4 regions of the Actinomadura sp. NPDC048955 genome follow, and region 1 is predicted to be linked to each of the others. Evidence: riboswitches for the same ligand, from Rfam matches in the RefSeq annotation. Region 1 holds a riboswitch; each other region holds the start of a gene.
The links. Region 1 has a riboswitch for cyclic di-AMP ahead of AB0C84_RS05410 (NlpC/P60 family protein). Riboswitches for the same ligand answer to the same signal wherever they lie in the genome.

Region 1 (7,714 bases):
GCCGTGGCTCACCCTCATCGGCCTGCGGCTCATCTACGAGCGCAACACTCCGTGACGCGCCGGGCGATCGCGGCGAAGTCGTTCGCCCCGCACCGGACGGGCTGGATAGCCTTGCGATGTGAGTGACGAGACCTTCGACGAGCTCCCGGAGCAGATGCGCGTGCGCCGGGAGAAGCTCGACCGGCTCCGCGAGAGCGGGATCGACCCCTACCCGGTGACCTTTCCGCGGACGGCGACGACCGCCGAGATCCGCGCGAAACACGGCGGCCTTGAGCCGGGCACCGAGACGGGCGAGAAGGCCGGCGTCACCGGTCGCGTCATGCTGATCCGCAACACCGGGAAGCTGTGCTTCGCCACCATCCGGGACGCCGGCGGCGACATCCAGGTCATGCTGTCGCTGGCCAAGGTCGGGCAGGAGCAGCTCGACTTCTGGAAGCGCGAGGTTGACCTCGGCGACCACGTCGGCGTCGAGGGCGAGATCATCACCTCCCGCCGCGGCGAGCTGTCGATCATGGCGGACCGGTTCGCGATCACGTCCAAGTGCCTGCGGCCGCTGCCGGAGAAGCACGCCGGCCTGACCGACCCGGAGGCGCGGGTCCGGCAGCGCTACGTCGACCTGATCGTCAACGACGAGGCGCGGCGGATGGCGCGGGTGCGCAGCGCGACGGTCCGCGCGGTCCGCGACTTCTGGCACGAGGAGGGCTACCTCGAAGTCGAGACGCCCATGCTCCAGCCGATCCACGGCGGGGCCGCGGCGCGCCCGTTCAAGACGCACATCAACGCCTACGACATGGACCTCTACCTGCGCATCGCGATCGAGCTGTACCTCAAGCGGCTCGTCGTCGGCGGCATCGAGAAGGTCTTCGAGATCAACCGCAACTTCCGCAACGAGGGCGCGGACTCCACGCACAACCCCGAGTTCACGATGATCGAGGCCTACGGGACCTACCTCGACTACAACGACATGGCCGACCTGACCCAGCGGATGTACAAGAAGGCGGTCGTCGCCGCCCTCGACACCACCGTGGTCGTCCACGACGGCGTCGAGGTCGACCTCGGTCTCCCGGAGTGGCCGCGGATCACCCTGTACGGCGCGGTGTCGGAGGCGCTCGGCGAGGAGGTCACGCCGCACACGCCGATCGAGTCCGTGCGCAAGCTCGCGGACGCCCGCGACATCTCGTGGGACCCGAAGTGGGGGCAGGGCAAGATCGTCCAGGAGATCTTCGAGGAGCTGGTCGAGCACACCCTCGTCCAGCCCACGTTCGTCATGGACTACCCGGTCGAGACGTCCCCGCTGACCCGCCAGCACCGCGAGGAGCCGCTGCTCACCGAGAAGTGGGACCTCATCGGGTTCGGCACGGAACTCGGCACCGCCTACTCCGAGCTGGTCGACCCGATCGAGCAGCGCCGCCGCCTCACCGAGCAGTCGCTGCTCGCCGCGGGCGGCGACCCCGAGGCCATGCAGCTGGACGAGGACTTCCTGCGCGCCCTGGAGTACGCGATGCCCCCGACGGGCGGGATGGGCGCCGGCATCGACCGCATGATCATGGCGTTCACCGGCAAGGGGATCCGCGACACGATCCTGTTCCCGCTGGTCAAGCCCGAATGACGACCGGAAGCTCGCGCAACCCCCGCAACACGAGGTTGTCGCGGTAGACGAGGTCGCCGGCGGCGAGGGCCACGTCGCGCTCGAACAGCTTGCCGAGCGCGACGCGGCCCTCCAGCCGGGCCAGCGGCGCTCCGAGGCAGAAGTGGACGCCGTGCCCGAACGACAGGTGCTTCGGCGTCTCGCGTCCCTCGGAGTAGCGAAGCAGGTCCAGCCGGTCGGGGTCGTCGAAGAACGCCGGGTCGCGGTTGGCGGCGCCCGTCAGTAGAAGGACGAGCTTCCCGCGCTCGATGAGCGTGCCGTTCAGTTCGACGTCCTCCAGCGCCGACCGCAGGGTCAGCTGCACCGGTGGGTCGAAGCGCAGCAGCTCCTCCACCGCCGCCTGGACGTTCCCCGGCCGCTCCCGAAACAGCCGCAACTGCGCGGGATCGCGGAGCAGCGCCAGCGCGCCGTTCCCGATGAGGTTCACGGTCGTCTCATGGCCCGCGACGAGGAGCAGGATGCAGGTCGCCAGCAGTTCCTGCTCCGACAGGACGTCTCCGCCGTCAGAGACGCCCACAAGGGCGCTCAGGAGGTCGTCGCGCGGCTCGGCCCGGCGCTTGGCGGCCAGCGTCCGGAAGTACTCCGCGAACTCGTCGCGCGCCGCGTCCCGCTGGGCGATCTCCGCCTCCGGAAGCAGGAAGTCGGGGTCCAAGCCGCGCGCGAGGCTGTCCGACCAGCCCTTGAACAGGTCGCGGTCCTCGGCGGGCACGCCGAGCATCTCGCTGATCACGATGACGGGCAGCGGGTAGGCCAGCGTCGCGATCAGGTCGACCTCGCCGGAGACCGGTTCCAGGAGCGCGTCGACGAGCTCCTCGACCCGGGGCCGCAGCCGCTCCACGAGGCGCGGCGTGAACGCCTTGCTGACGAGCCGGCGCAGCCGCGTGTGGTCGGGCGGATCCATGGTCAGGAACGACCGGTGCCGCCCCTGCACCTCGCGCCACACGCCGCCTCCCGACGGACGGTGCCCGAACCGCGGGTCGCGCAGGACCCGCTCGCACAGCTCGTAGGACGCGGTGACGCGCAGACCGACGTCGGTGCGGTGCAGGCTCTGCCCGCCCGCTCCGAGCGTCCGGTAGTGGGCGTACGGGTCGGCGCGGAACGCCGGGTCGCCCGGATCGAAGCCGAGTACCGCGGTCGCCCCGGCCCGTACCGCCTGGCCCGTCCTGTCCTCCATGCCTCAAGCGGACCCGAATCTGAGACGGGATGTCAACAGCGCCGGCCGCGGGACGCTAAGCGCTTTCCCGTATCACCAGGTCGGGCCGCTGGACGACCTGGCGGTGCTGGTGGGACTTGCCCTCGCCGATCTCGGCCATCGCCAGCTCGGCGGCCTCCCAGCCGAGCTCGCGGCGCGGCTGGCGGACGGTGGTGAGCGGCACGGCGGCGCTCGCCGCGAGCTCGATGTCGTCGTAGCCGACCACGGCGATGTCCTCGGGGACGCGGACGCCGAGTCGGGTCAGCTCGTTGATCAGGCCGATCGCGAGCAGGTCGTTGGCGCAGAACACGCCGTCGGGCACCGGCGACATGGCCATGATCTCGTGTGCCGCGGCCTGCCCCTCCGTGGGACTCAGGGCCTCCTTGACCAGGACCGGGGGCTTGCCGAGGCCCGCCTCGACGATCGTGCGGGCGGCCCCGTCGCGGCGTTCGACGCAGGGCTGCGGCTCGGGGGTCCCGGTCACGAACGCGATGCGCTCCCGTCCGATGCCGAGCAGGTACGCGGCGGCGGCCTCGCCGCCCGCCACATGGTCGACCCGGGCGGAGCACACGTCGGAGGCGTCCCGGTCGATCAGCACCACGCTCATGCCCGCGGCGCGCAGCCGGGAGATGTCGCGGGGGCCGATCCCGACCGGGATGACCAGGGCCCCGGCGGCCTGCTGGTCGGCGAGCAGTTCCAGCAGGCGGCGCTCCTTGTCGGCGGAGTGGTCGCTGGACAGCCACAGGGCGTCGTGGCCCGCCGCGTTGAGCGCGGCCTCGGCGCCCCGCGCGACGTCGGTCGCGTACGGGTTGGCGAGGTCTTCGACGAGGACGCCGAACGCCCGGCGCGGCTGGTCGCCGAACTCGCCCGCGGTCCGCTCGGGGCCCGTGCGGAGCCGTCGCGCGGACTCGTTGCGCACGAATCCGAGCTCCTCGATCGCCGCGCGGACACGGTCACGGGTAGCTTCGGCCACGAGATCTGGCCGGTTTAGGACATTCGAAACGGTCCCAACTGAGACTCCAGCACGCCTCGCGACCTCACGAATACTGGTCTGTGGCAACTCGCTCCTCGTCCCGCTCCATGGGCGTTTTCCCAGGTAGTGGAGTTTGGCATGGCGGGGCGCCGAATGCACGGTCACACATGGTGAGCGAACGGGCACGCAGCGCTCTTGACCGGCGCTTGACGGGCCGGATCCGGCCGCCTAGCGTTCCGAGCCGAAGCGTAGCTTGAAACGATTCACGATCTTCGTTCACCACGAGGACCGGTGGGTTCGGCGAGAAGGGGCGGGCGGATGGCTGGCGATCACATCCCGTCTCCCTCGGCAGGCCAACGAGTGAATCGTCACCCGGAGTTCCTCCGTACACCCCCGCAATCGGCCATGCGGCCACCTCCGGCCAAGCGCGCGAGACAGAAAAGGAACTCGATGATCTAAGTCCGGAAGGGTCCGGACCCGGCAACCCAACGCGCGTACAGATCGAGGCGCCCAACCCGTGCCTGTGCAGCGGACGGCTGCATCCCCGCGGTCATCACCACGGACGAGGGAGGACGGAGTGGAAACAGCCACACTCGCACGTCGTGGCACCGACGATTTCGGGCTGAGCGAGGAAGAGATCCGGCTGCTCGCCCAGATCGCCAGCGGTGTCACCGCCGATGTGGCGGCACGCAAGCTGGAACTGAGCGCTCGGACCTTGCGGCGCCGGCTGCGGACGATCTGCGACCGGCTGGAGGTCAACACCCCTATCGAGGCCGTGGTGTGGGCGGCCCGGAGGCAGCTCATCTAGCGATGCACCCCCGACGCTCGCCAGGGGACGGCGAGCGTCATCCGGAGAAACGGCGGCTCATCCGAATTCCGTCCGACCCCGCAGCGGCGGCGCCCGCGCCCTGGCAGGTAGGTCCCTGCAGAAGGCGTCGCCGCGGACGGCGTTCGGGCCTGACAGGCCCACCCGGCCCGCCCGTTTTCCGGTGCTCTCGGCCCCGTGACGGCCTTCTCCGACGGGCCCGGGTCAGCTCATCTCAGCGTGACGGATGGAACGGCGAACTCGGTCAGCGTGACGCGTCCGCCGACTGCCCCGCGGGCTGACCGGCGCATTCCAGCAGCCCAGGGCGGCGCTGTCCGCCCCCAGACCGCCGACGACCGGCTTGATGCAGCGCGCGTCAGGCGCGGCGACGCAGTGCCTAGGCGACCCGGACGCCGCCGGCGAAGGGGCGTCCGTCCATGGAGGCGATCTTCACGACGTCCCCGGTGTGCGGGGCGTGCAGCATCTTGCCGCCGCCGACGTAGATCCCCATGTGGTGCAGGTCGGAGTAGAAGAAGACGAGATCGCCCGGCTGCAGGTCGCTGCGCGACACGTGCGTTCCGGCGTTCCACTGGCTGCCGGTGTAGTGCGGCAGGTTGATGCCGACCTGCTTGTAGGCCCACATCGTGAGGCCGGAGCAGTCGAACGTGGTCGGGCCGGCGGCGCCCCACACGTAGGGGCGGCCGATCTTGCTCATCGCGTACCGGAGCGCCTGCGCGGCCTTGCCCGTGCCGATGACGGGGAGCTTGGCCAGCTGGGTGGGGTCCTTGTCGACGAGCTTGCCGCGGATCTTCTCGTAGGCGTCGGTGATCTTCGTCCGCTGCGAGTCGAGCTGCGTCTTCAGGTCCTTGACCTGCTTGGCGCGGGTCTCGGCCGACTTGCGGGCCCGCTGGGCGGACTGCATGGCCTGCATCAGCCCGAGCACCTGGGTGCTGTCCTGCTTGGCGAAGTAGTGAAGGGTCGCCGCCTGGTCGAGGATGGACTGCGGGTCCTGGGAGGCGACGAACGACACCGCTGGGTCGGAGCCGCCCTGCATGTAGCTCGTCGCCGCGAGGGATCCGACCTTCTGGCGGAGCGCCTCCAGCGTCTTCTCCTGGCGCTTGGCGTTCTCCGTGGCGACCTTGGCGGCGCGCTGCGACTGCGCGAGCCTGACCTTCAGCCCGTTGTACTGCTCGGTGAGCTGCTCCAGCTGGTCGGCGAGCTTGAGCGCCTTGGTCCTCAGCTCCTTGGCGGAGGGCTCGGGGTCGGCGTGCGCGACGGCGATCGCCTGCGGGGCGATCGCGTGCGGAGCGGCCGAAACGACGGCGAGCGCGCCGACCACGAAGGCCGCACGCCCACGGAAGCGTGAAAGGGAAGCATGCCGCGATCGCTTCACGAATACTCCTCTCCTCAGCCGCCTACCGGGTTAGCTGACGGGTTGGGGCCGGAGCAGCCCGTCCGCGTCCGCGGGCGAACCGATCGCCCGCGACTGCGGATTCACCCCTCACGGTCGTCGCTCAGGGCGAATCCCCGAAACGCTCCGAAAGTGGGTCCCCGGCTCCTCGGGCAGCTGGTTGCGACCCGTGGGACTCGGCGGGATCGGCCCCCGTCCTGCGGTGGGCCGACGTCAGCGATGGACACTAACGGACCCCGCATTGGATGCCAACCAGAACCTGCGAATTCGCAGGTCGCGCGGCGCGGTGAACGAGAGAACGAGGAGGGCGTCGCCTGGCGGGTCGCGGCGTTCGATAATCTCGCTTGTTTGTGGAAGTCGTGATCCGGCGTGCCCGTACCGCCGACGTCCAGGAGATCCGCAGGCTCGTCGACCTGTACGCCGGGTCGGGGCGGCGCCTGCTCAAGAAGACGACCGTCAAGCTGTACGAGGACGTCCAGGAGTTCTGGGTCGCCGAGGACATCCAGCACGGGACGCCCGGGCCGGTCATCGGCTGCGGTGCCCTGCACGTCATGTGGGAGGACCTCGCGGAGGTCCGTTCGGTCGCCGTGGACAAGGGATGCGGGGGACGGGGGATCGGGCACCGGATCGTGACCCGCCTCCTGGAGAACGCGCGTGAACTCGGCGTGCGAAGGGTGTTCTGCCTTACCTTCGAGGTGGAGTTCTTCGCCCGCCACGGCTTCGAGCAGATCCTTGGGACTCCGGTGGCGCCAGAGGTGTACGAGGAACTTCTCCGCTCCTACGACGAAGGCGTGGCAGAGTTCTTGGACCTCGACCGGGTCAAGCCGAATACGTTGGGCAACACCCGGATGTTGCTTCGCCTGGAGGACTGACTCAAATGCCCGATTCCCCCCACCGCGGGCGGCCTTACCAGCCCCAGCAGGGGCAGGGTTCCTACGGCCCGCCGCCTCCGTACCAAGGTTCTCAGTGGCAGCAACCACAGCAGCAGTCGTCCCAGCAGCAGTGGGACCAGCAGCCCCAGCAGCAATGGCAGCCGCAACAGCAGCAGTGGGACCAGCAGCCCGCCTACGACGACTACAACTCCTCCTACGACGACGGCGGTGACTTGGCCCTGGCGCCGATCCACCGTAGGGCGGGCGCACGAATCGTCGACAACGCGCTCGTCGCGGTCTTCGGGTTCGCTCTCGTCCTGCCGGTGACGATCGGCGCGTTCGGTCTGGGCAAGCCCGGCAGCAAGACGGAGGACGAGGGCGGCGTCTGGAACTGGCCCATCATCTTCACCCTCTTCTGCGTCCTGTCCGTGCTGCCGTTCATCTATGAGGCCGTGCAGCTGTCGATGTGGGGCCGGACGCTGGGGAAGCGCGTTCTGGGCCTGGGTGTCGTTCAGGCGCGGCCTGCGGGCACCCCCATCACCACGACCCAGGCTGTCTGGCGTGCCGGCATCACCCACGTCGGTTACCAGCTCGGCGTTTTCTTCTTCCTCGTCTTGGCGGTGATGGTGTGGGACTACGCCGCGTACGGGATGGTGCTGGTCTGGGCGGGCGCGCTGATGGCCTACCTGTGGGCGATCTGGGACCAGCCTCTGCATCAGTCGCTGCACGATCGCTTCGCCGGCACGCTCGTCATTGACGAGCGTGCCGGATATGACGAGTCCGAGTACTCCGAGTACACGGGCTAAGGCCACG
Region 2 (7,714 bases), on a different contig from region 1:
GCGGATCGCCGGAAGCGGCGGCACCGTGTCGGTCACCCCCGCCGTCGAGGCCGCGCTGGGCATCGGCGCCCCGCCCACCGGCCGTGCCCGCGGCGCGGGTGCCCCGACCGGGCTCGGCGCCGACACGGTCGCCTCCGGCCCCGGCGACATGTTCAGCGTCATGCGCGCCGCCTACGTCCTCGAGCGGGGCCGCCCGGACGGCGCCGGCGCGGGCTTCACCACCGCCGACGCCCTGCGGACGGCCACGATCGAGGGCGCCGAGACCGCGGGGCTCGCGGACGTCACCGGATCGCTGACCCCGGGCAAGCAGGCCGACCTCCTCGTCCTGCGCACGGACGCCTTCGGCCTCGCGGCGGCCCACGACCCCATCGCGGCCGTGGTCCTGTCGGCGGACACGCGCAGCGTCGACACCGTTCTCGTGGGCGGACGCGTGGTCAAGCGCGGGGGAGTGCTGGTGGGCTGCGACGTCCCCGCCCTCCTGGCGTCCCTGGCGGACTCCGCCGCGCACGTGACGGCGGCCTGAACGTCGGCCGCGCGTGGCATGCTGATCGGCGTGGAGATAACGATCCGCGTTGCCGACGAGCTACTGATGTTCCTGCCCGCCACCCGGCGGGAGACCGAGGTGCGGGTGCCCTACGACGGGACCTCGACGCTGGGGCACCTCGTGGAGTCGCTGGGCGTGCCGCTGCCCGAGGCGGGCCCGATGACCGCCGACGGCGAGCCCGCCGGGCCCGCCACGCGCCCGGAGGCCGGGGCCGAGGTCCGCGTGGCGGCGGTGGAGCGCCCTCAGCCCGTGCCACTGGACCCGGGCCAGGTCGCCCCGCGCTTCCTCCTGGACGTGCACCTCGGCACGCTGGCCCGGCGCATGCGCCTGCTCGGCCTCGACACCGCCTACCACAACGACATGGACGACCCGGCGCTGGTCGTCCAGGCCAACGAGGAGCGCCGCGTCCTGCTCACCCAGGACCGCGGCCTCCTGCGCCGCCGCGCGCTGTGGTTCGGCGCCTACGTCCGCGGCTCGCGCCCTGACGACCAGCTCCGCGACCTGCTCGACCGCTTCGCGCCCGTCCTGCGCCCGTGGACGCGCTGCACCGCCTGCAACGGCGAGCTCGTCCCGGTCGACAAGCAGGAGATCGAGCGCGAGCTCCAGTCGGGCACGCGCCGCAGCTACGACGTCTACGGCCGCTGCGCCGGGTGCGGCCAGGTGTACTGGCGCGGGGCGCACGGCGACCACCTGGAGGAGATCGTCCGCGACGCCACGCGACTGGTCGACTCCCTCCGGGGGAACGGAACCGGAAAGACGGGCGCCGCGGTCTGATCACGAACAGGGAGAGGAGCTGATCACGATCGATCTCGTGGTGGTGGGGGCGGCGATCCTCGCGGACGGGCGGCTGCTGGCCGCCCAGCGCGCCGAGCCGCCGCACATGGCGGGCGGCTGGGAGCTCCCCGGCGGCAAGGTCGACCCCGGAGAGTCCGACGAGGACGCCCTGGTGCGCGAGTGCCACGAGGAACTGGCCGTCAAGGTACGCCTGGGCCGCCGCGTGGGCGGCGACTGGCGCCTGAGCACCCGCGCCGTCCTGCGCGTCTGGACGGCCGAACTGGTAGAAGGCGAGCCGCAAGCCCTGGAGCACCTACAACTCCGCTGGCTGACCCCGCCCGAACTCCAGAACGTCAACTGGCTCCCCGGCGACCGCCCGGTAATAGACCTCCTGGCCGAACAAGGCCTCGCCTAGCCTGTGTTTCACAGTCCCGGCCCGCTTCGGTCGCCTGGCGGCTGTGTTTCCACGTCCCGGCCCACTTCACTCGCCTGGCGGCTCGCTACGTGACCGAGCCTGGGCGAACGCCGCATCGCTTCGCGATCTGCCCGGCTCCGCTCGCCTCCGGCGTCGCTCCACCGGCCAGGTCACGCGTTCGTGTGGCATGGCCAAGGCGACTTCGAGACCGGCCCTAGCCGAAACGCGGCATCGCTTCGCGAGCAGCTCGGTCCCGCTCGCCTCCGGCGCCGCACCGGGCAGGTCATGCGTTCGCGCGTGACCGAGGCCGCTTCGGGACAGGCCCTAGCCCCCACTCGCCCGCGCTGACCTCAACCACCACAGCAACCACGCAACGACCTCAAGGCCGCGATCGCGTCCGAAGGCAGGTTCGAGCGAAGCGAGAACCTGATCGCGCAGCGAGCCGGAGCGATGCCAGCGATCGCCCGCTTTGTTCGACGATGGAGGGCCGCCAAGGCCCGAAGGAGGAGAAAAAGCTAAGAAATACGGTTCGCGCCTGCGAAGTCGGAGCGGTCGGAGAGTTTGGAGATCTTTACCACGTCGCCGGTCTGGGGGGCGTGGAGGTACTTGCCGTCGCCCAGGTAGATGCCCATGTGGTGGAGGTTGCCGCCGAAGTACACGAGGTCGCCGGAGCGGAGGGCGCCGCGCGAGACCTTCGAGCCCATGGCGAACAGGTCGCCGGTGTAGTGGGGGAGGCCGGGCTTGCCGACCTGGGCGTAGGCCCAGACGACGAGGCCGGAGCAGTCGAAGCTGCTCGGGCCGGCGGCGGCCCACACGTACGGGGAGCCGAGTTTGGTGAGGGCCTTGCGGGCCATCTTGGCGGGGAGGCCGGAGCCCTTCACGGTGGCGCTGAGGCCGGTGCGGGGGTCGCTCGCGTGGGTGGTGGTCAGCTTGTCGAGGCGCTTCATCACCTCGGAGACCTTGGTCTTGGCGGCCTCGCGGGTCTTCTTGGCGTCGTCCCAGGCCTTCTTGACCTGCGCGGTCTTCGCCTTCGCGGTGCGTTCCGCGGCGTCGGCCTGGTCGATCTGCTTCTTCAGGGCGAGGACGGCGGTGGCCTGGCTCTGCGCGAGGAAGGCGCGGTCGGACAGGCCCTCGGCGGAGGCGCCGGAGCCGAAGAGGACGTCGGGGCCCCCGGCCATGTAGTTCGCGGCGGCGAGGCTGCCGAGCTTCTGGCGGGCGGGCTCGGCGAGGGCGCGCAGCCGCTCGGCCTCCCTGGTGGCGTCCTGCTCGGCCTTGCGGGCCTTGTTGAACTCCACGCGGGCCTTGTTGAACTTCTCCGTGAGGATCTCGGCCTCTTCGTTCAGAGCGTCGAGGCTCTTGCGCAGGCCCTTCTCCGTCGTCGGCGTGGGGCTCGGCGCCATGGGCGCGGAGGCGGGCCGGAACGGCTGGGCGGCGTGGGCGAGGTCCGGCGCGGTGGCGCCGAGGCCGATCAGGAGCAGGGTCGCGGTGGCGGTGGGCAGGACGCGACGCCGCCGATGGGGATCCGGAGCCAAGCCGGTGTTCTCCTCTCCTCGTGCGCCTACCGGGTTAGCTGACGGGTTCGGGCCAGGAGTCGCCCTACGACGAACGTCGATTCACCCCGAGGTGATGGGTCCCCGGTTCTCCCGTCGTGCGGGAGATTCGGCGTTCCGGTCGCAGTCCCGGGGGGTGGGACTCCGGACGACCGGATCTCGGGCAGATTACAAAGGATGCGCAAAGTTGGCCAATCGAGGCCCCTGCGACCGGTGGGACGAACGGCTCGGAGTGGGTGGTACGCACGGCCAAGTAGAATGGGTCCGGCCGCACGTCTGCGGCGACTCCCGAACTCTCACGCAAGGCGAACCCGCATGCCCATCTCCACGCGCGACGACCTCCGTAACGTCGCGATCGTCGCCCATGTCGACCATGGCAAGACGACGCTGGTCGACGCCATGCTCTGGCAGTCCGGCGCCTTCCGCGAGAACCAGGACGTCGACGACCGGGTGCTCGACTCCAACGACCTGGAGCGCGAGAAGGGGATCACCATCCTCGCGAAGAACACCGCGGTCCTGCACAACGGGCTGACCATCAACATCATCGACACCCCGGGGCACGCCGACTTCGGCGGCGAGGTCGAGCGCGGCCTGTCCATGGTGGACGGCGTCGTGCTCCTGGTGGACGCCAGCGAGGGCCCGCTCCCGCAGACCCGGTTCGTGCTGCGCAAGGCGCTCGCCGCGCGGCTGCCGGTGATCCTGGTCGTGAACAAGACCGACCGTCCCGACGCGCGCATCGACGAGGTCGTGGACGAGACCTACGAGCTGTTCATGGACCTCGACGCCGACGAGGACCAGATCGACTTCCCGATCGTGTTCGCGTCGGGGCGTGCCGGGCGGGCCTCGCTCGACAAGCCGGCCGACGGCGCCATGCCGGGCAGCGACGACCTGGAGCCGCTGTTCAAGGTCATCACCGAGACGATCCCCGCGCCGTCCTACGACCCCGACGCCCCGCTCCAGGCGCACGTGACGAACCTGGACGCCTCCAGCTACCTCGGCCGGATCGCGCTGTGCCGGGTGCACGCCGGCACGATCAAGAAGGGCCAGCAGGTCGCCTGGTGCCGGCACGACGGCAGCGTCGACCGGGTGAAGATCACCGAGCTGATGATGACGGAGGCGCTCACCCGCAAGCCCGCGGACGAGGCCGGGCCCGGCGACATCATCGCCATCGCCGGCATCCCCGACATCATGATCGGCGACACCATCGCCGACCCCGACGACCCGCGCCCGCTGCCGCTGATCACGGTGGACGAGCCCGCGATCTCCATGACGATCGGCACCAACACCGGGCCGATGGCGGGCCGCGAGAAGGGCACCAAGGTCACCGCCCGGATGGTCAAGGACCGGCTCGACCGCGAACTCGTCGGCAACGTGTCGATCCGGGTGCTGCCGACCGAGCGTCCCGACGCCTGGGAGGTGCAGGGCCGCGGCGAGCTGGCCCTGGCGATCCTGGTCGAGAACATGCGCCGCGAGGGCTACGAGCTGACGGTCGGCAAGCCGCAGGTCGTCACGCGCGACATCGACGGCAAGAAGCACGAGCCGGTCGAGCGGCTCACCGTCGACATTCCCGAGGAGTACCTCGGCGCCGTCACGCAGCTGATGGCGGTCCGCAAGGGCCGCATGGAGCACATGACGAACCACGGCACCGGCTGGATCCGGATGGAGTTCCTCGTCCCGGCCCGCGGCCTGATCGGCTTCCGTACCGAGTTCATGACGGAGACGCGCGGCACCGGCATGGCGCACCACGTCTTCGAGGACTACGAGCCCTGGTTCGGCGAGCTGCGCACCCGCCCGTCCGGCTCGCTCGTCGCCGACCGGTCCGGCGCCGCCACGGCCTTCGCGATCACCAACCTCCAGGAGCGCGGGACGTTCTTCGTCGGCCCGACCACCGAGGTGTACGAGGGCATGATCGTCGGCGAGAACTCCCGTTCCGACGACATGGACGTCAACATCACCAAGGAGAAGAAGCTCACGAACATGCGGTCGTCCACCGGCGACGAGCTGGAGCGGCTCACCCCGCCCCGCCGCCTGTCGCTGGAGGAGGCCCTGGAGTTCTGCCGCGAGGACGAGTGCGTCGAGGTCACCCCGACCGCCGTGCGCATCCGCAAGGTCGTCCTGGACGCCAAGGAGCGCGAGCGCACGCGGGCCCGCACCAAGCGCGCCGGCTGAGCACCGAAGCGACGAAGGGGGCGGCCCCGCGGTTCTGAGAACCGCGGGGCCGCCCCCTTCGCTATGTGCCGCTCAGCTCAGCTGGACGGTGCCCGTGACGTCGGCGGCCAGGCGGAGCTGGTCGCCGTCGCGGAGCGGGGCGTCCACGCCGCGGGGGAGCCGCTCGCCGTTGACGAACGTCCCGTTGGTGGAGCCCTCGTCGCGCACCCACGCCGTTCCGGACGGGTCGAGCCACACCGTCGAGTGGCGCCGCGACACGTTGTCGTACTGCGTGAACGTGGTCGCGACCGGCGACTGGCCCGCGTCACGGCCGAGCACGAGGTGCTGGCCGACCGAGACCTTGAGCTCGCCCGTGGGGAACTGGACGCGCAGGACGGGCGTGCCCTTCTGCGGCAGCGGGCGCAGGCACGAGTCGCACTGCGCGGCGCCCGGGTTGGAGAGCACCGCCTCGCAGTACGGGCACATGAACGCCGTGCTGTCGGGCGTGGGCGGCCGCTGCTGGCCCTGGTTGTGCTCGTGCGGCAGCAGCGTCGCCTCGCGGCCGTGCGGCGGCAGCGGCGGCTGTCCCCCGTGCTGCGGCTGACCGTGCGGCTGCCCGTGCTGCGGCTGCCCGTACTGGGGCTGGCCGTGCTGGGGCTGGCCGTGCTGGGGCTGGCCGTACTGCTGGTCGGCCGGGCCGGGCTGCGGGGCGCCGTACTGGTCCTGTGGCGCGCCGTACTGGTCTTGCGGAGCGCCGTACTGCTGCTGGTACTGGTCCTGCGGCGGCTGCTGCGGCGCGCCCCACTGGTCCTGGGGCTGCTGCTGTTGCTGCGGCGCACCCCAGGGGTCCGCGGGCGGCTGCTGCTGCTGTTGCTGCCCGTACTGCTGCTGGCCCTGCTGGGGCTGCCCGTACGGGGGCTGGCCGTGCTGACCCTGCCCGTACTGGTCCTGGGGCTGCTGTTGTTGCGGCGCGCCCCACTGGTCCTGGGGCTGTTGCTGTTGCGGCGCGCCCCACTGGTCCTGGGGCTGTTGCTGTTGCGGCGCGCCCCACTGGTCCTGAGGTTGCTGCTGCTGCGGGGCACCCCACGGGTCCGCGGGCGGCTGCTGTTGCTGCTGCCCATACTGCGGCTGACCGTACTGCTGCTGGCCGTGCTGAGGCTGGCCGTGCTGCGGTTGGCCATACTGGTCCTGCGGGGCGCCGTACTGCTGGCCCCCCTGCTGCGGCCCCGGCGGCGGCGGTATCCGCTGCGGTTCGTACCCGCCCGGGCCCTGCTGCTGCGCGCCGCCACCGGCGCGCGCCAGGTTGGCTCCGCAGCTCATGCAGAGCAGATCCCCCGGCTGGAACGGTTCGTCACAGACCGGACAGTTCAAGGTCGCCATGACACATCCCCCGAGCGCACCCCGGCGCGGTCGAGCCTCGACGTGAGGTGCTCCATGTCACCTCTTCGAGGGATCCCGATGTAGTACACCCGCTTTCCCTCCGGCCCTTCGTCCACGGACACCTGTACTCGGGGCCCTCTTCCATCAGTTTCGCCGACGTTGTCCACTGCCCCGTACCGCTGGCGTCCCAGGGGGGACACCGGCACGACGCGCTGGTTGGCCGAACCCCTCCAGAGTAGGGAGCCCTCCCCGGAGTGTCGCCCCCCAGGGTTGAGCCGGTCGACGTACGGCCCCGTGACCACGGCGTCACACATGTCCACGATCTCGCGCGTCACAGAGGCGCGCGAGAGCCGAGAGTAGACATATCCGCTGTAAACCAATATGTCCAACGCAATCGTCTCACGGTCGCGGGTCTCCCGCCACGCGCGGATCCCCCGCACCAGGGCCGCCAGCGCGGCCGGTTGCTGGAACGGTTCGCCGCCCGAGATGGTCACCCCGTCGACCGGTTCGGGAAGGGACGCGAGCCATCCTAGGACCGCTTCGACGGGGATCGCCCTTCCCGGGTCGGCGTCCCACGTGTCCCGGGAGAGGCAGCCGTTGCAGTGCAGCGTGCAGCCCTGCGTCCAGATGCCCGCCCGCGTGCCGGGGCCGAGTGTGGTCACCGGGTAGTGCGCCTTGGCGAGCAGGAGCGTCTCGCCGGAGCCGTCTCCGGCCGCGTCTGCGGGCGCGTCGGCGGCCGTGGGGGGACGGCCCGCGCTCACTGGAGGTCCAGGTGCACGATGCTGCCCTCGCGCCGGATCCCCGTCACGGTGACCTTCTCGTCCGGGACGAGCTCCCGGTCGAACAGCGCCCGCGCCAGCGGGTTGACGAAGTGCGACTCCAGGGCCATGCCGATGCCGCGCC
Region 3 (7,714 bases), on a different contig from region 1:
GTCCGTTCGGCGGGACGCAGCCCGGTGGTCTCCCGGCCCGCCACCGAGACCGTCCCGGACGCGGGGGTGATGAGCGTCGCGGCGACGGCCAGCAGGCTCGACTTGCCCGACCCGGACGGCCCGACGACGGCGGCGAACTCGCCGGGCCCGACCTCCAGGCCCACATGGTCGAGGGCGGTCAGGGTGCGGTCCCCGTCGGGGTAGGTCAGGACGACGTCGGTGAGGGCCAGGCTCATCGTGCGGCTCCCAGCGCGGTCAGCGGATCGACAGAGGTGATCTTGCGGATGGCCAGCGCGGCGCCGGCCGCCCCGAGCGCGATCATCACCGCGACGGGCAGCACGGTGGTGGCGGCCGAGACCACGAACGGGACCCCGTCCCCGATCGCCAGCCCCGCGAGCCCGCCGGCCGCGCCACCGAGCCCGGCCCCGGCCAGCAGCACCAGGACGGCCTGGGCGAGCGCGTCGCGCAGCAGGTAGCCGGTGCTCGCGCCGAGCGCCTTCAGCACGGCCACGTCGCCACGGCGCTGGATCGTCCAGACCGTGAAGAACGCGCCGATGACCAGCGCCGAGATGGCGAACAGGAACCCCCGCATGAGTTGCAGCGACCCGTTCTCGGAGGAGAACGACGGGATCGCGGACTTGGCGTCCCCTTGGGCGAGGGTGGTCGTGCCGAGCCGCCGGTCGGCCGCGCCGAGATCGGCATGCCCGGTCTCGCGCAGCAGCAGGACGGTCGCGGCCCGGTCGCCGCCGCCCGGTTCGAGGGCGCGCCAGTCGTCGATGTCGAGCCAGGCGACCGGCGCGTGGCTGTAGGACGACGCGCCGCCCGTGCCGGCCACGGTGAGCCCGTGCCCGAGGACGTCGACCCTGTCGCCGGCCGCCAGCCCGGTGCTGTCGGCCAGTTCCGCCGACAGCACGATCTGCCCGGGCGCGGGCGGGTGCGCCCGGTTCCCCGGGGCGACGCCGAAGAGCGCGGCCGGTGCGCCGCGGTCCCCGGACGGGCCGAAGGACATCCGGCCCATCGAGACGCCGAGCGGCTCGGCCTTCACGCCCGCGACGTCCTGCCAGCCCGACGCCGCCGCCCGGTCGATCCGGCTCCCCGCGAAGGAGGTCTCCCCGCCGAACACGATGTGGTCGGCGGGGAGGTCCTCGATGGCCGAGGCGCTGTCGCGCGCGAGGCCGGCCGTCAGCCCGGACAGCATCGTCACCAGCAGCGTGATGAGCAGCACGACCGACCCCATCAGCGCGAACCGCCCCTTGGCGAATCGCAGGTCTCGCAGTGCCACGAACACCGTGGGCCCCCGTTCCACGTCATCATCCCGAAACCGACGCTTCCCAGCGTGCGCCGCGGGCCGCGCCCGGCACATCGTGCGCCGGGACGGGCGGATCGCCTTCTTCCGGACGCCGGGACATCAACCTTTCGATCGATGCGGCTCGCGGATCCGTCGCCTACTGTGAGTGAGAAATGCCGAACGATCTGTTCTCGCCCGCGATGCGGTTGCTCGGCTGGGCCGTGCACGGCACCTTCCTGGTGCTGCTCGCGATCGCCCTGGTGCGCACGCTGCACGACGGGCGGGCGGGGATCGCCGCGGGCGGCCTGGCGCTCGGAGCCCTCTACGTCGGCGGGGTGGTCTGGGCCGGGCACGACCGGCGCGCCCGTCCGGTTCCCGCGCGGCTGTGGCTCGCGCTGCTCACCGCCGCCTGGGCGGGGCTGGCCGCGTCCTCTCCCGACTTCGTCTGGCTGGCCTTCCCGCTGTTCTTCCTCTACCTGCACCTGCTGCCGCTGCCCGCCGCGCTGCCCGGTGTGGCGCTGCTGACGGGCGCGGCGATCGGGGCCGTGGCCTGGCACGGCGGCGGGGTCACGCTGGCGGAGGTGCTGGGCCCGAGCATCGGCGCCTCGGTCGCCACCCTCATGGCCCTCGCCTACCGGGCGCTCTACCGGGAGAGCGAGCAGCGCCGCCGGCTCATCGAGGACCTGGTCCGGACCCGCGCGAGGCTCCTCAGGGCGGAGGCGGACGCGGCACGGCTCACCGAGCGCGAGCGGCTGGCCCGCGAGATCCACGACACGCTCGCCCAGGGGATGTCCAGCATCATCCTGCTGCTGCGCGCCGCCCGCCGCGACCTCGACAGCGACCGCGACGCCGCGGTGGGACGGCTGGCGGAGGCCGAGCAGGCCGCCGCGGAGAACCTCGAGGAGGCCCGCAACTTCGTGCGCGAGCTGGCCCCGCCCGCCCTGCAGCGCTCCTCCCTGCCCGACGCGCTGCGCCGGATCACCGAGTCGGCGGACGCCCGTTCCACCGCCCGCATCCGCTTCCAGGTGTCCGGGCCTCCCGCCGAGCTCCCCGTCGACTACGAGGTGGCCCTGCTGCGCATCGCCCAGGGCGCCCTGGGGAACGCGGCCGGGCATTCGGGCGCCGAGAACGTCGGGGTCACCCTGACCTATCTTGACGACATGGTGGTGCTGGACGTCTTCGACGACGGGCGCGGCTTCGACCCCGCGGCGAGCGGCGGGCGGCGGCCGGGGGGCGGGGCGGGCACCGGCTACGGGCTGCGGGCGATGCGCGACCGCGCCCGCGCGCTGGGCGGCGCGCTCACCGTCGAGTCGGCCCCGCGGGAGGGGACGGCCGTGGTGGCGACGCTGCCGCTTCCCGGCGCCGAGGAGCGGCGATGAGCGGGCCGATCCGCATCCTGCTGGTGGACGACCATCCCGTGGTGCGCTCCGGGATCCGCGCCATGCTCGCCGACCAGCCCGGCTTCGCGCTGGTCGGCGAGGCGGCGACGGGGCTGGAGGGGGTCGAGGAGGCGCGCCGCCTGTCCCCCGACGTCGTGCTGATGGACCTGCAGCTCGGCGCCGGGATGCACGGCAGCGAGGCCACCCGCCAGATCACCGCCGCCGGGGCGGACGCGCCGCGCGTCCTCGTGCTGACCACGTTCGACACCGACTCCGACATCCTCGCCGCCATCGAGGCCGGCGCCACCGGCTACCTGCTCAAGGACGCGCCCCCGGACAGGCTGTTCACCGCGATCCGGTCGGCCGCCGCCGGAGACAGCGCGCTCGCGCCGAGCGTCGCCTCGCGCCTCCTCGGCCGGATGCGCTCGCCCACCGCGACGCTGACCGCCCGCGAGCTGGAGGTGCTGAGGCTGGTCGCCGAGGGGCTCTCGAACCGGGGGATCAGCAGGCGGCTGTTCCTCAGCGAGACCACGATCAAGACGCATCTGGTGCACATCTACGCCAAGCTCGGCGTCGACTCCCGCACGGCCGCCGTAGCCGCCGCCACCCGGCGCGGCCTGATCCGCCCGTCCTGACCCGGTGCCGACCAGTCGGGCGGGGCCGGAGCCCCGCCCGCCCGGGACCGGACTGCTACTGCTACTGCTTCAGCAGGGTCCGCATCTTGGCGATCTCGGCGGTCTGGGAAGAGATGATCTTTCCGGCCAGCTGCCTGGCCGGCGGGAACTGCCCGGCGGACTCCTCGGTCCTGGCCATCGCCACGGCGCCCTCGTGATGCTCGATCATCATCTCCAGGAACGCCTTGTCGAACGCCCCGCCCTTGGCGGCCTCCAGCTCCTTCATGTCCTTCTCGCTCATCATGCCGTCCATGCCGTCCATGCCGCCGTGGTGCATGCCGCCCATCCCGGTCGTGCCGGGCGAGGGGACCGGGGAGCCCCAGCTCCTCAGCCACGCGCTGAGCTGCTGGATCTCCGGTTCCTGCGCCTTCTTGATGTCGGCGGCCAGGGCCTTCACCTGCGCCGACGAGGCGCGGGTGGCGGCGAGGCCGGCCATCTCGACCGCCTGCCGGTGATGCGGGATCATCATCTGCGCGAACATGACGTCCTGGCCGTTGTGCGGTCCGGCCTGCGCGCCGCCCGGCGACGCCGAGTGGCCGGGCATGGAGTGCGAGGGCGCCGGTTGTCCCGTCGAACCCTCGTCGTTCCCGCACGCCGCCAGCGCGATCGCCAGGGCGGGGACGGTGAGGAGCGCGAACGCTCGCTTCATGGTGGTGGCCTTCCGTGTCGAGTGCTGTGATCAGTGGTCGGCGGCGGCGCCCGATCCCGGGCGCCGCTGGACCTCCTACAGCCTCAGCACGCTCAACCTGTGCAGGGACGGTCTCGGCGGCGGGCGTCCGACCAGCAGGATCCGCACCCGCGCCGGCCTCGAAACGGCCCTTGGCGGCGACCTTCGCAGGCGCAGTGCCAGGAGGGCCAGGGCAAGCGCGAACAGCGTCAGCATGGCCAGGCAGACCTGGCCGCCGGGATGATCAGGATGGCGGTCGGAGTGATGGTCGCCGGGCCGGTCGCCCTGGGGCGGGCGGTGCCCCGTCACCGCTGCGGTGACGGGGACCGCGTGCCCGGCGGCCATGGACGTCAGCGGGACGCCGATCATCCCGGCCGGGCTCGATGTGGCCTGGAAGCCGTGCATCGCCAGCAGGCCGAGAAGCACGAGCAGGCCGGACGCCAGAGAGAGGACGTCCCGGCGCACAGATCGCCTCAGCCGTCCCAGCCACCGTTCCGCGTTCGCGCCGCCCCGTCCGGGGAGGCCGCCGACGTGCATGCTCATCCCGGGAACCAGGGTAGCGAAGCGTGATCGGCGGTCACCGGCGGGTCACCGGGTCAGGCGACACCCGGTCAGGCGACATCCGGTCAGGCGACACGGACTCCACCGGCGAACGGGCGGCCGGCGATCGGGGCGATCTTGACGACGTCGCCGGTCTGCGGCGCGTGGACCATGTTGCCGTTGCCGATGTACATGCCCATGTGGTGCAGGTCGCTGTGGAAGAACACCAGGTCGCCGGGCTTGAGCTGGCTCATGCTCACGTGGGTGCCGGCGTTGTACTGGCTGCCGGTGTAGTGGCCGAGGGTGATGCCGACCTGCGCGTAGGCGTACAGGGTCAGGCCGGAGCAGTCGAAGCCCTTGATGTTGGCGCCCTGCGCGGTGCCGTAGCTCGGGCCGGACGCGTTGCCGCCGCCCCAGGAGTAGGGCACGCCCTGCTGGGCCAGGGCGGCCCGGACGGCCGTCATCGCCTTGGCCGAGGCCCCGCCGGAGTTGATGTTGGGCATGGAGCCGGGCCGCGAACCGGCGGTGTTGAAGGTGCCGAGCTGCTTCTCGACCTTCTTGAGCTTGACCTGGAGTTCCCGGCGCTTCTTCTTCGCCTCGCCGGTGAGCGCGCGCACCTGGGCGGCGCGCTGCTCGGCGGCCTTGCGGGACCGGTCGGCGCCCTGCATCACCTGGAGCATCTGCGTGATGCGGGTGTCGTTCTGCTTGGCGAAGTAGTTGAGGGTGGCCGACTGGTCCAGGACGGCCTGCGGGTCGGAGGCCGAGGCGAAGCTGATGGCCGGGTCCGCGGGGCCGTTCTTGTAGCTGTCCGCGGCGATCTTCGCCATCCGCTCGCGCGCCTCGTCCAGGGCCTTCTGCTGCCGCAGGGCGCTGCTCCTGGCCGTCTTCGCGGCGTGCTCGGCCTGCTTGAGGCGCTCGCGCAGTCCGTTGTACTGCTCGCTGAGCTTCTCGGCCTCGTCGGCGAGCTTCTCCTGCTGCGCGGTCAGTTGCTTGCGCGTCGGCTTGGGCTCGGCGTGGGCGGGCGCGGGGGCGAGAAGCCCGGCGGACAGCGCGAGGGCGGCCGTCCATGCCGTGACGTTCGAGCCGGTGCGGATCCTGCGGCGGGCTGTCGTTCGGGGGCCGGCAGCTCGTCGCTGCATACGGTGTCCTCTCCTGTAACGCCTACCGGGTCAGCTGACGGGTTCGGGCCGGAGTCGCCCTTCCGTCCGCGCGGGACGGATTCACCCCTGAAGATCGGGTCCCCGGTTCCCCGGACGGAGCCGTCCGCGGGATTCGGCGCGGTCGCCGGCCGTCCCCGGCGGGGACGTCGGACCGAGACCTCCTACGGAGCGTAGGAGGTTTACGGGCGGTTCGCCACCTGAGCGGAGGTTTTCCTCAAAAGCCACATACCGCCTCAGCAGGTGGCGGCCAGCTCGGCGATCGCCGCGGCCCCGGCCAGGAGCGGCGCGGTGACCGCCGCCACCACGAAGAGGCCGGCCGCGAGCCGGACGGCACGGCGCGGCCTCGGCGGAGCGGCGCCCTCCAGCCGCAGCACCCGCTCCCTCAGCGCACCGGCGGCGGGCTCGCCCGCCGCCCCGAGCGCCCCCGCGCCGGTCGGCGCCGCCGACAGCCGGCACAGGGCGCCGACCAGCGGCTTGCTGCCGTGGACGCGGACCGCCGCGTCGTCCGCGGCCATCTCCAGCAGCAGCGGCAGCCGCGCCTTCGCGCGCCGGACGGTCGGCAGCCACGGCAGCATGGCGTGGACCAGGTCCAGGGCCAGCAGGAGCACATGGTGGCGCTGGCGCAGATGCGCCCGCTCGTGCGCCAGGACGGCGCCGAACTCCTCGGCGCTGAGCGCCCGCTGCGCCCCGGTGCTGACCACGATCGCGCGGTGCCGGGACGGCAGCGAGTACGCCACCGGCACGGGATGGTCGAGGACGAGGACGTCCGGATGGCGCCGGTCCTCGCCGGCGACCAGCCGCAGCATCTCCCGGTGCCGGCGGCGGTGGCGCATGGCCCGGCCGAGCCTCGGCAGGCCGCGGGCGAGGACGGCGGCGCACGCGGCGGCGAGGACGGCGGTCGCGACCGCCGCGGCGACGGTGGCGAGACGGCCGTGATGGGGCAGGCAGTCGCGCAGCCGCGACAGGAACCCGTGGCCCGGGCCCGGCGGCGCGAGCAGCGCCGCCGCCGCGCTCCCCGCCGCCGCGATGGTCGTCCCGGCGAGGGCGGCCGCCCAGCAGGCGATCGCCGTCCCCGGGCCGACGGCCGAGCGCCGCAGCAGATCCAGGGCGGGCCCCGCCGCGCATCCCAGCAGGACCACCGAACCGGCCAGGCCGGCCACCAGGAGGATCACGGTCACGCGTCCTCGCCGGCGGTGCGCCGCCGCAGGGCGTCCAGGAGGTGCCGGGCGTCCTCCGGCGGGACGCTCTCGGCGAACCTCGCGAGGATGGCGCCGTGGTCCGCGGCCTCGCTCAGGGCGTCCATCATCAGCTCGACCGCATACTCCTCCTGCGGCCGCGTCGGGCTGTAGCGGAAGGCCGTGCCGTCCTGCGTGCGGCGGACGAGCCCCTTCTGCGCCAAGCGTTCCGCCACGGTCTGCACTGTGTTGTAGGCCAGCGCCTTGTCCGCGTTCTCGTTCAACTCGGCCAGCAGTTCACGGATCCGCAGCGGGTGGGGCGCCGCCCAGAGCACGTCCATGATGGAGCGTTCGAGCGCCCCTCCGAGTGCGGACACGCGGTCACCTCCGTCCCGCCCCCATTGTGCCGGACGTCTCCTGAGCACCCGCCTCCAACAAGGGGGTCTCTCCAGCGTGGACGGGCCTGCGGCGCCCGGGCATCCACCAGTTGGCCCCGCCGCACAGCTCCATCACCGCGGGGACGAGGATCATCCGGACGATGGTGGCGTCCACGAGCACGGCGACGGCCATGCCGAGACCGATCTGCTTGACGGACACGTCGGGGCCGAGCAGGGACGTCCCGAAGACGGCGATCATGATGGCGGCCGCGGCCGTGATGACCTTGGCGGTGCGCGCCAGCCCGCGGGTGACGGCCGTCCGGGTGTCGCCGGTGCGCTCGTACTCCTCCCGGACCCGCGAGATCAGGAAGACCTCGTAGTCCATGGACAGGCCGAACAGGAGCGGGAACATCATCATCGGCACCCAGGTCGTGATCGGCATGGCGGTCGGGAA
Region 4 (7,714 bases), on a different contig from region 1:
GCTGACACGGCAGGTGGCTCGGGTGTGACGTGGGTCACGCGGCGTGGCAGGGGTCCGTTTTGAGAGGGTCACCGGAAGCGGTCGAGTTCGGACGCCAACGGAAAACCCGGGCAAAGATCTGGACACTTTACTCAGGGATGGGCGAATAGTCCCTCGCTGACGTATGTAGCTTTTTTCTCCCAGGGGCAGGTGACGCCGAACGGGGGACAGGGTTGGTGGAAGCGGAGGGCATCCAGCCCGGGGTGCACGTTGCGGACCTGGAGGACCTGCGGGGCGCCGCGCACGACCGTGCGGTGCTGGCGGAGGCGCGGGTCGTGCTGGCCCGGCGTCTCGGCGTCCCGCCGGGCGAGGCCCTGCAGCACCTGATCTGGCTCGCGCGCGACCTGGACATGGAGATGGTCGAGGCGGCGTCACTGCTGGTCAAGGACGGGGGCGGCGGGCCGGTGGGGGCCGTGTTGGCGGGGCGCCGGGCGCCGCGCACCGAGGAGGTCCCCGCGGAGCGCCAGGCGGTCCTGTCGGAGGCCGAGGACGTACTGCGCCGGGTGACGGCCGAGGACACCGCGGGGGACGCGGAGGTCCTCGCGCGGGTGCCCGTGGATCCGGCGGCGACGGCGGTGCTGGAGGGGGCGCTCGATTCGGCGGCCCATCTGGTCCCGGTGCGGGGGCCGGACGGCAACGTGGCGGACTTCCTCTTCGCGGAGCTCAACGGCGTTGCCAGGGACATGTTCGGGCGGGGCCGGGAGGAGCTGACCGGGCTGCGGCTGCTGCGGACGGATCCGGGGGCGGTGCTCAGCGGCCTGTTCGACGACTATGTCGGGGTGCTGGAGTCCGGGACGCGATTGGAACGTTCCTCGATCCAGTACTCGACGGCTCAGCGCGGCCTGTCCCGCTCGTCGCGGATGAGCGTGCGGTGCGTGCGGGTGCCGACCGGCATCTGCGTGACCTGGCGTTACCACCTGGCCGAGGACCGCATCGCGCGGCGGCTGGAGCGGGTCGAGCGGCTCGCCCTGATCGGGTTCGGGGAGTGGGACCTCGCGACGGGGGAGGCGGACTGGACGCCGCAGATGCTGGCCAACTACGGCCTTTCCCCCGACGAGGTGCCGCCGATGCCGCACGACCTGCCGAAGGTCGTGGCCGACGACGACCTCCCGCTGGTCGAGGAGGCCGTGCAGACGATGTTCTTGCGCCGTGAGCCGGTCGAGGCGGAGCACCGCGTGATCGGCCACGACGGGACGCCCCGCCACCTGTGGGTGTTCGCCGAGCCGGTGCTCGGGGAGTCCGGGCTGCCCGTCTCGATCAACATCGTCTCGCAGGACATCACCCGGCGGCGCGGGGTGGAGCGCGCGCTGGCCGAGACCCGGCGGCAGATGCTGCGCCAGCAGGCGCGGACGGCGCAGGAGCGGCGCGTGGCGGTGACGCTGCGGCGGGCCATCCTGCCGGACGAGGACGAGGTGGAGCAGCTTCCGGGCATGTGCACCTCGATCCGCAGCATGGCGGCGGAGAGCACGGCCCGCATCGGCGGCGACTGGTTCGCGACCAAGGCCCTCCAGGACGGACGGGCGATGTTCGCCATCGGGGACGCGGCCGGGCACGGGCTGCCGGCGGCGGCGGCGATGGCGCGGACGCGCAACGGCCTGCTCGGCCTCGCCTGTACGGGGGAGCGGACGGGACGGCTGGTCGGCTGGCTGAACGAGTTGATCGGGGGCATGGACCCGCCCGCGACGGGCACCGCCATCGTCGCCCACTACGACCCGGCCCGGCACGTCCTGGAGTGGACGTGCGCGGGCCATCCGCCGCCGATCCTGGTCCGGGACGGGCGGGCGACCCCGCTGGAGGTGGTCCGGGACCCGATGCTCGGCGCCATGCCCGGCTGGGAGTACACGACGATCACCACCGGGCTCGACTCGGGCGACATGCTCTTCCTCTACACCGACGGCCTGGTGGAGCGCAGGGACGCGGACCTGGACGAGCGGATCGGCCGCCTGACCCACATCCTGCGTGACAGCTCCTCGCGTCCCGAGCGGGTGCTGGACGAGGTGCTCGCGCGGATGGAGCACGACCGGGCGGCCGACGACACCACGCTCTTCGCCCTTTACGTGGAGTGACCGTCCGGGCCTCGCGGTGACGAACCGCACGCCCGACCAGGCAAGATCGCCGAGTGTGACGTGCGCCTCACTCGATGGGGTGGCCGAGGCCGCGAACGTCTCGGCGGGAGGTGCCGGCCGCAGGCAATTCGATCTTCTTTACCTTTTCCCGAAGGGCCGGTAAGTACGGCGGGCAAGGGGTTGGAGGGCGTCCCGACAAAGATCGGGAAGACGCGGGACCGTCCCCGTGTTGGGAGTCTCTTGGAAGGGCTTTGAGCAGGCAAGACTTTACTTTATGCCTGGTTTGCTTTTCTTGAGAAGGTTGGTACCTTCGATCCCGAATCACGCAACGCGTCCCATGCGTTGCCACCGGCCGCACCATGCGCGGCCGAGGATCGCGGAGCGGAATCCGCACGCGATGCGCGCCATGTGACGCGCGCCCCCTCGTCAAGATCTGTCAGTGAAGGCATCCGTATACCTGCACCGCTCGCGCGGTGCGAGGCCGAGTCCGTCCGGTCGATGCGACCGGAACGGAGCCGGGGACCCACGTTTCTGGGGTGAATCGGCGCGCCCGAGAGTCGCGCCGTAGGGCTGCTTCCATGCCCGAATCCGTCAGCTAACCCGGTAGGCGCCATGGAAGACAAGGAGATTCCCTGCATGTCCGGTCTGTTCGATCGACTTTCGCTCCACCGCCTCACGCCCGAGGACAAGGCCGTCGGCGTCGCCGTCGGCGCGGTCCTGGCCGGCGCGGTCGGGCTCTCGGTGGTCAACCCCCTCGCCGGCGGCCGCGCGGTCGCCGAGACCTCCGCCCAGACGGCGGCGGTCGCCGAGCAGGGCACCGCCGCGCACGACTCCTCCCAGGTCAAGACGGTGAAGGCCGAGAACGTCGCGGCCGAGGCGCGGCGCGAGGGCTTCAAGGTCCCCCCGCACGCCGTCAAGCCCGCCGAAGTGATCAAGCTCGCGCAGCAGCAGGTCGGCGTCCACGAGGGCAAGGGCGGCCAGACCAAGTACCACAAGTGGTACGTCTCGACCCCGCAGGCGAAGGCCACCGCCAAGCGCGACGGCGGCTTCTCGGTCAAGGAGTACAACGGCGCCCAGTGGTGCAACATGTTCGTCTCCTGGCTCGGCGCCCAGACCGGCGTCAAGAACATGGGTTGGGACGCCTACACGGTCCAGCACGCCAGCTGGTTCAAGCAGACCGACCGCTGGGGCCACAAGGCCAAGCCGGGCGCCGTGGTGTTCTTCGACTGGCAGGACGGCTCGAAGGCCGGCATCGGTGACATCGACCACGTCGGCATCGTCGTCAAGGACAACGGCGACGGCAGCATCACCACCATCGAGGGCAACACCGAGAACGCGGTGAAGAAGAAGGTCCGCGAGAAGTCGCAGGTCGTCGGCTACGGCTACCCCGACTACGCCCGCTGACCCGAACGCCCCCGAGAAGGCGCACGCTCCATGAGGGCGCCCGGCCCCCCGGCCGGGCGCCTTCTGGCGTTCCGGGTGTTGTGCCCAATGCCTCCGCTCACGGTGGGTAATGCGAAGCGTTGACAGCCTTTGATCCCTCTTGGACCTCAGTGCGGCGTTCGTGGAAAGGAAAGCAGCACGCCGGAGTCTGCGGAGGGGGATGCCCATGGCGGTGCGCCCGGATGTCAGCGTGGTGGTGATCGCCTACAACGACGCGCGGAGGCTTCCGCGGGCGGTGGCCTCGACGCTGGCGCAGTCGCTGGGCGGCGTCGAGACGGTGATCGTCGACGACGCGAGCACCGACGGCACCGGCGAGGCCGCCGACCGGCTCGCCGCGGCCCATCCGGGACGGGTCCGGGCCGTCCACCTGCCGGCCAACTCAGGGGGGTGCGGCCGTCCCCGCAACACCGGGATCGAGACGTCCACGGGCCGGTACGTGATGTTCCTCGACAGCGACGACCTGCTGGACCGGCACGCCTGCCTCAACCTCCTCGCCGCCGCCGAGGACACCGGGGCCGACATGGTCTCCGGGCTCTGCGACCGGATCTTCCTCGACGTGCCCGAGGGCGCCAAGGGGCGCATCCGCCCCTGGTATCCGTGGCTCTACCGGCACAGCGCCGTCTACGAGTCGCTGAACGAGAACCCCGACCTCCTCTACGACACCCTCTCGACCAACAAGGCGTACCGGCGCGGCTTCCTGGAGGAGCACGGGCTGCGGTTCGTGGAGCGGCTGCACTACGAGGACCTGCTGTTCACCGCCGAGGCCTACCTGGAGGCGGGGCGCACCGCCCTGATCCCGCACCGCGTCTACAACTGGATGGTCAAGGAGCGGACGCGGGCGCCGTCGATCTCCAACCGGCGCACCGAGCTGGCCAACTTCGCCGACCGGCTGGAGATCCACCGCCGCATCGACATGCTCTTCGCGCTGCGCGGCGCCTACGACCTGCAGCGGGCCAAGGACGTCAAGTTCGTCAACCACGACCTGGTGCTGTACCTGCGCGACCTGCGCGACAAGGCCCCCGCCCACCAGGCGCGCTTCCTCGATCTGGCCGCCGCCTACCTGGCCGAGCTGGACCCGCGGGTCTTCGAGCAGGCCAACCCGCTGCCCGCGATCGCCGCGCACCTGATCCGCGAGGGCGACCACGCGGGGGCGCTCGCCGCGGCCGAGTACGACCCCGTGAAGCGTCCCGAACTGCGCGCCCGCCTCGTGGAGCGGGACGGGCGCGTCTACTGGGGCGCCGGGCGCCCCCGCGGGACGCTCGGCCGCCGCGTCCTGGACGTCACGGCCTTCGGCTTCCACGTGCGGCCCCTCCGGGAGCTGCGCCCGGCGAACACCGTCACCCGTCTGGAGACGCGCGGCGGCCGCGTGCTCATGGCCGGGTACGTGCTGAACCCTCTGGAGCGGATCCCGCGGGGAGCCGAGCTGGCCGGAACGCTGGAGTTCCGCGACCGGCGCCGCCGGGCGAGGAAGGGACGGATCCGCGCGTCCGTCCGGCACGAGGGCGACCGGCTCACCTGGAGGGCCGAGTTCGACCCCGCCCGCAAGATCCGCCCTTTCGGGTTCGTCGACCCCGTCTGGGACGTCCGGCTGAGGATCCGGGTGGACGGCGAGGAGGTGGTCACGCGGCTCGGCGAGGGCCGCGGGTCGCCGTCGCTCGGAGGCGTCGCGCTGCCCGTCCGCCCGCGGCTGACGCGGTTCGCGGGGGACCGGCTCCGCTCGTACGTCACCGAGGGAGGGCACCTGGCGTTCGCCCTGGAGACGGGGAGCCCGTGGGCGCGGCTCACCCGCGCGCTCGCCCGTCGCGCCGCCCTGTCCCGCCCGGCGCGGCTGGCCCGCCGTCGGGCGCGGGCGCTGGACAGGGCGGTGCGCCGGACGCTGACCGGCCGGAACACCAAGATCGTCGTGTTCAACCGGGTGCTGAGCCGGCTGCCCGTCCGGACCGGCCTGGCGGTCTTCGAGAGCCAGCTCGGCCGCCACTACTCCGACAACCCGAAGTACCTCTACCGGGAGCTGCGCAGGTCCGGGCGTCCGGTGACGGCGGTGTGGTCGTACGCGTCGTCCCCCAAGGGGTTCCCGGACGACGCCCGGCTCGTCAAGCGCGGATCATGGGCGTACTACCTGGCGCTCGCGCGGGCCCAGTTCTGGATCGACAACCAGGGCTTCCCGGACCGGCTGCGCAAGCGTCCCGAGACCACCTACATCCAGACCTGGCACGGGTCGGCGTTCAAGCTGATGGGGCTGGACCAGCCGCGGTTGAAGTCGGGCCCCGCGGGCGACCAGGCGCGGCTGCGGAGGATGGTGGAGCGCTTCGACTGCTTCCTGGTGCGCTCCGGGCACGACACCGAGACGCTCTGCGGCGGCCTCGGCGTCCGCTCCGAGCTGCTCCCGGTGGGGTATCCCCGCAACGACCCCTTGGTCAACGGGGTGGATGGCGATCCGGAGCTGGCCTCCGAGGTCGCGGCCCTGCGCGACGCGCTCGGCCTGGACGACGGGCGCCGCGCCGTCCTGTACGCGCCCACGTACGTCACCGGGCCGAAGGGGCGTCCCGTCCGGCTGCTGGACCCGCCGGTGGATCCGGCGGTGTTCGCGCGGGAGCTGGGGGAGGAGTACGTCCTGCTCGTCCGGCCCCACTACCTGTGCCGGGCGAACGTGCCTCCGGGCGCCCGCGAGGTCATGCGCGACGTCGGCGCGGTGCCCGACGTGACGCCGCTGCTGCTGCTGGCGGACGCGCTCGTCACCGACCACTCCTCGATCATGTTCGACTTCGCCCTCCTCGACCGGCCGATCGTGCTGCACCTCCCGGAGGGCAGGGACCTCGCCGCCGGTTACTTCGACCTGGAGCGGCACGGCCCCGGGCCGATCACCCGCACCGAGGACGAGCTCGTCGCCGCGCTCGCCGGTCTGGAGGCGGCCGAGGCCGTGCACGCCGGGCGGCGCCGCGCGTTCGCCGCGCGCTTCGGCGAGCACGACCGCGGCACCGCCGCCCGGGCGGTGGCGGACCGCTACTTCCCGGCCGCGCCGAGCAGGAGGGGGAAGCGCCATGGCCGCGCCGCGTGACGTCTTCATCGTGTGCAACAACGCCGACGACATGGGTGGTCTCCAGCGGTGGGCGCACCACATGGCGCGGCTGCTGGCGGGACGCGGCGACCGCGTCACCCTCGTCGGCGTCACGCGGGGGACAGAGCCGTACCACCACGGCCGCGACGGCTCCTACGCCGTCGAGGTGCTGCACGGCGAGTGGCGGTCGCCCACGCTCGCGTGGCGTCCGGGGAAGGCGCTGCGGCGGCTCGACCCGGCGGCGCGGGCCCGGGACCTGCGGCGGACGGCGGCCCAGCGGCGCGGCGCGGCGCGCCTGTCGGAGCTGTTCGCCGCCGCGCGGCCGGGGGCGGTGGTCATCGTGGCGCAGGTGTGGGCGATGGAGTGGGTGCGGCTCGCCGACACCTCCGGGCTGCGCGTCGTGGGCATGAGCCACGAGTCCTACCAGGCGACCCGGGGGTCGTCGCGGTACCGGCGGGTCAAGGAGCACTACGCCCGCGCCGACCGGATGCTGGTCCTCACCGCCGAGGACGCCGACGCCTGGGCCCGGGACGGCATGACCAACGTCGACCACATCCCGAACGCGCTGCACGTCACGCCGAGCGTGCATCCCACGCTGGACCTGCCCGTCGTCGCCTGCGTCGGCCGCCTGGCCTACGAGAAGGGCGTGGACCTGCTGCTGGAGGCGTGGGAGCGCGTCGCCGGACGGCATCCGGGGTGGCGGCTGCACGTGTACGGCAACGGCCCGGACGAGCCGGAGCTGCGGGCGCGGGCGGACGCCGCCGGGCTGTCCGGATCCGTCGAGTTCCGGGGCGTGGTGGCCGACATTGAGGAGGCGCTCGTCGAGGCGTCGGTGTTCGCGCTGCCCTCGCGGGCCGAGGGTTTCCCGATGTCGGTGCTGGAGGCGATGGCGTACGGGCTGCCGACGGTGGCGTTCGACTGCGCGCCGGGCGTCCGGACCCTGATCGAGGACGGACGGGACGGTCTGCTGGCCGCACCGGGCGACGTCACCGCGTTCGCCGCCGCGCTCGGCAGGCTCATCGAGGACCCGGAGCTGCGCCGCATGCTCGGGACCGGGGCCCGCGCGTCGGTGCTCCGGTTCCGCCCGGACGCGGTCCTCGCCCGGTGG

Region 2: another riboswitch for cyclic di-AMP. It lies ahead of AB0C84_RS29170 (NlpC/P60 family protein); the one in region 1 lies ahead of AB0C84_RS05410 (NlpC/P60 family protein).
Region 3: another riboswitch for cyclic di-AMP. It lies ahead of AB0C84_RS05920 (NlpC/P60 family protein); the one in region 1 lies ahead of AB0C84_RS05410 (NlpC/P60 family protein).
Region 4: another riboswitch for cyclic di-AMP. It lies ahead of AB0C84_RS20740 (CHAP domain-containing protein); the one in region 1 lies ahead of AB0C84_RS05410 (NlpC/P60 family protein).

Annotation. Positions count from the first base shown of each region.
Region 1 covers NZ_JBEZJI010000003.1:346,930-354,643, forward strand. The annotation lists gene AB0C84_RS05385 (type III pantothenate kinase) at 1-55, shown strand, start outside; gene lysX (bifunctional lysylphosphatidylglycerol synthetase/lysine--tRNA ligase LysX) at 155-1,609, shown strand; gene AB0C84_RS05395 (cytochrome P450) at 1,596-2,822, opposite strand; gene AB0C84_RS05400 (LacI family DNA-binding transcriptional regulator) at 2,878-3,999, opposite strand; gene AB0C84_RS05405 (LuxR C-terminal-related transcriptional regulator) at 4,391-4,621, shown strand; gene AB0C84_RS05410 (NlpC/P60 family protein) at 5,016-6,011, opposite strand; cyclic di-AMP (ydaO/yuaA leader) riboswitch at 6,015-6,221, opposite strand; gene AB0C84_RS05415 (amino-acid N-acetyltransferase) at 6,374-6,901, shown strand; gene AB0C84_RS05420 (RDD family protein) at 6,907-7,707, shown strand.
Region 2 covers NZ_JBEZJI010000036.1:74,098-81,811, forward strand. The annotation lists gene AB0C84_RS29155 (amidohydrolase family protein) at 1-523, shown strand, start outside; gene AB0C84_RS29160 (Mut7-C RNAse domain-containing protein) at 542-1,318, shown strand; gene AB0C84_RS29165 ((deoxy)nucleoside triphosphate pyrophosphohydrolase) at 1,347-1,733, shown strand; gene AB0C84_RS29170 (NlpC/P60 family protein) at 2,249-3,265, opposite strand; cyclic di-AMP (ydaO/yuaA leader) riboswitch at 3,273-3,408, opposite strand; gene typA (translational GTPase TypA) at 3,599-5,452, shown strand; gene AB0C84_RS29180 (FHA domain-containing protein) at 5,525-5,917, opposite strand; gene AB0C84_RS29185 (hypothetical protein) at 5,969-6,895, shown strand; gene AB0C84_RS29190 (4Fe-4S single cluster domain-containing protein) at 6,799-7,572, opposite strand; gene AB0C84_RS29195 (AAA family ATPase) at 7,569-7,714, opposite strand, start outside.
Region 3 covers NZ_JBEZJI010000004.1:112,218-119,931, reverse strand. The annotation lists gene AB0C84_RS05950 (ABC transporter ATP-binding protein) at 1-236, opposite strand, end outside; gene AB0C84_RS05945 (FtsX-like permease family protein) at 233-1,288, opposite strand; gene AB0C84_RS05940 (sensor histidine kinase) at 1,462-2,667, shown strand; gene AB0C84_RS05935 (response regulator transcription factor) at 2,664-3,302, shown strand; gene AB0C84_RS05930 (DUF305 domain-containing protein) at 3,364-3,990, opposite strand; gene AB0C84_RS05925 (DUF6153 family protein) at 4,066-4,551, opposite strand; gene AB0C84_RS05920 (NlpC/P60 family protein) at 4,635-5,687, opposite strand; cyclic di-AMP (ydaO/yuaA leader) riboswitch at 5,691-5,836, opposite strand; gene AB0C84_RS05915 (M56 family metallopeptidase) at 5,942-6,886, opposite strand; gene AB0C84_RS05910 (BlaI/MecI/CopY family transcriptional regulator) at 6,883-7,260, opposite strand; gene AB0C84_RS05905 (MMPL family transporter) at 7,265-7,714, opposite strand, start outside.
Region 4 covers NZ_JBEZJI010000020.1:116,097-123,810, forward strand. The annotation lists gene AB0C84_RS20730 (hypothetical protein) at 1-28, shown strand, start outside; gene AB0C84_RS20735 (SpoIIE family protein phosphatase) at 216-2,105, shown strand; cyclic di-AMP (ydaO/yuaA leader) riboswitch at 2,575-2,730, shown strand; gene AB0C84_RS20740 (CHAP domain-containing protein) at 2,742-3,509, shown strand; gene AB0C84_RS20745 (CDP-glycerol glycerophosphotransferase family protein) at 3,715-6,606, shown strand; gene AB0C84_RS20750 (glycosyltransferase) at 6,590-7,714, shown strand, end outside.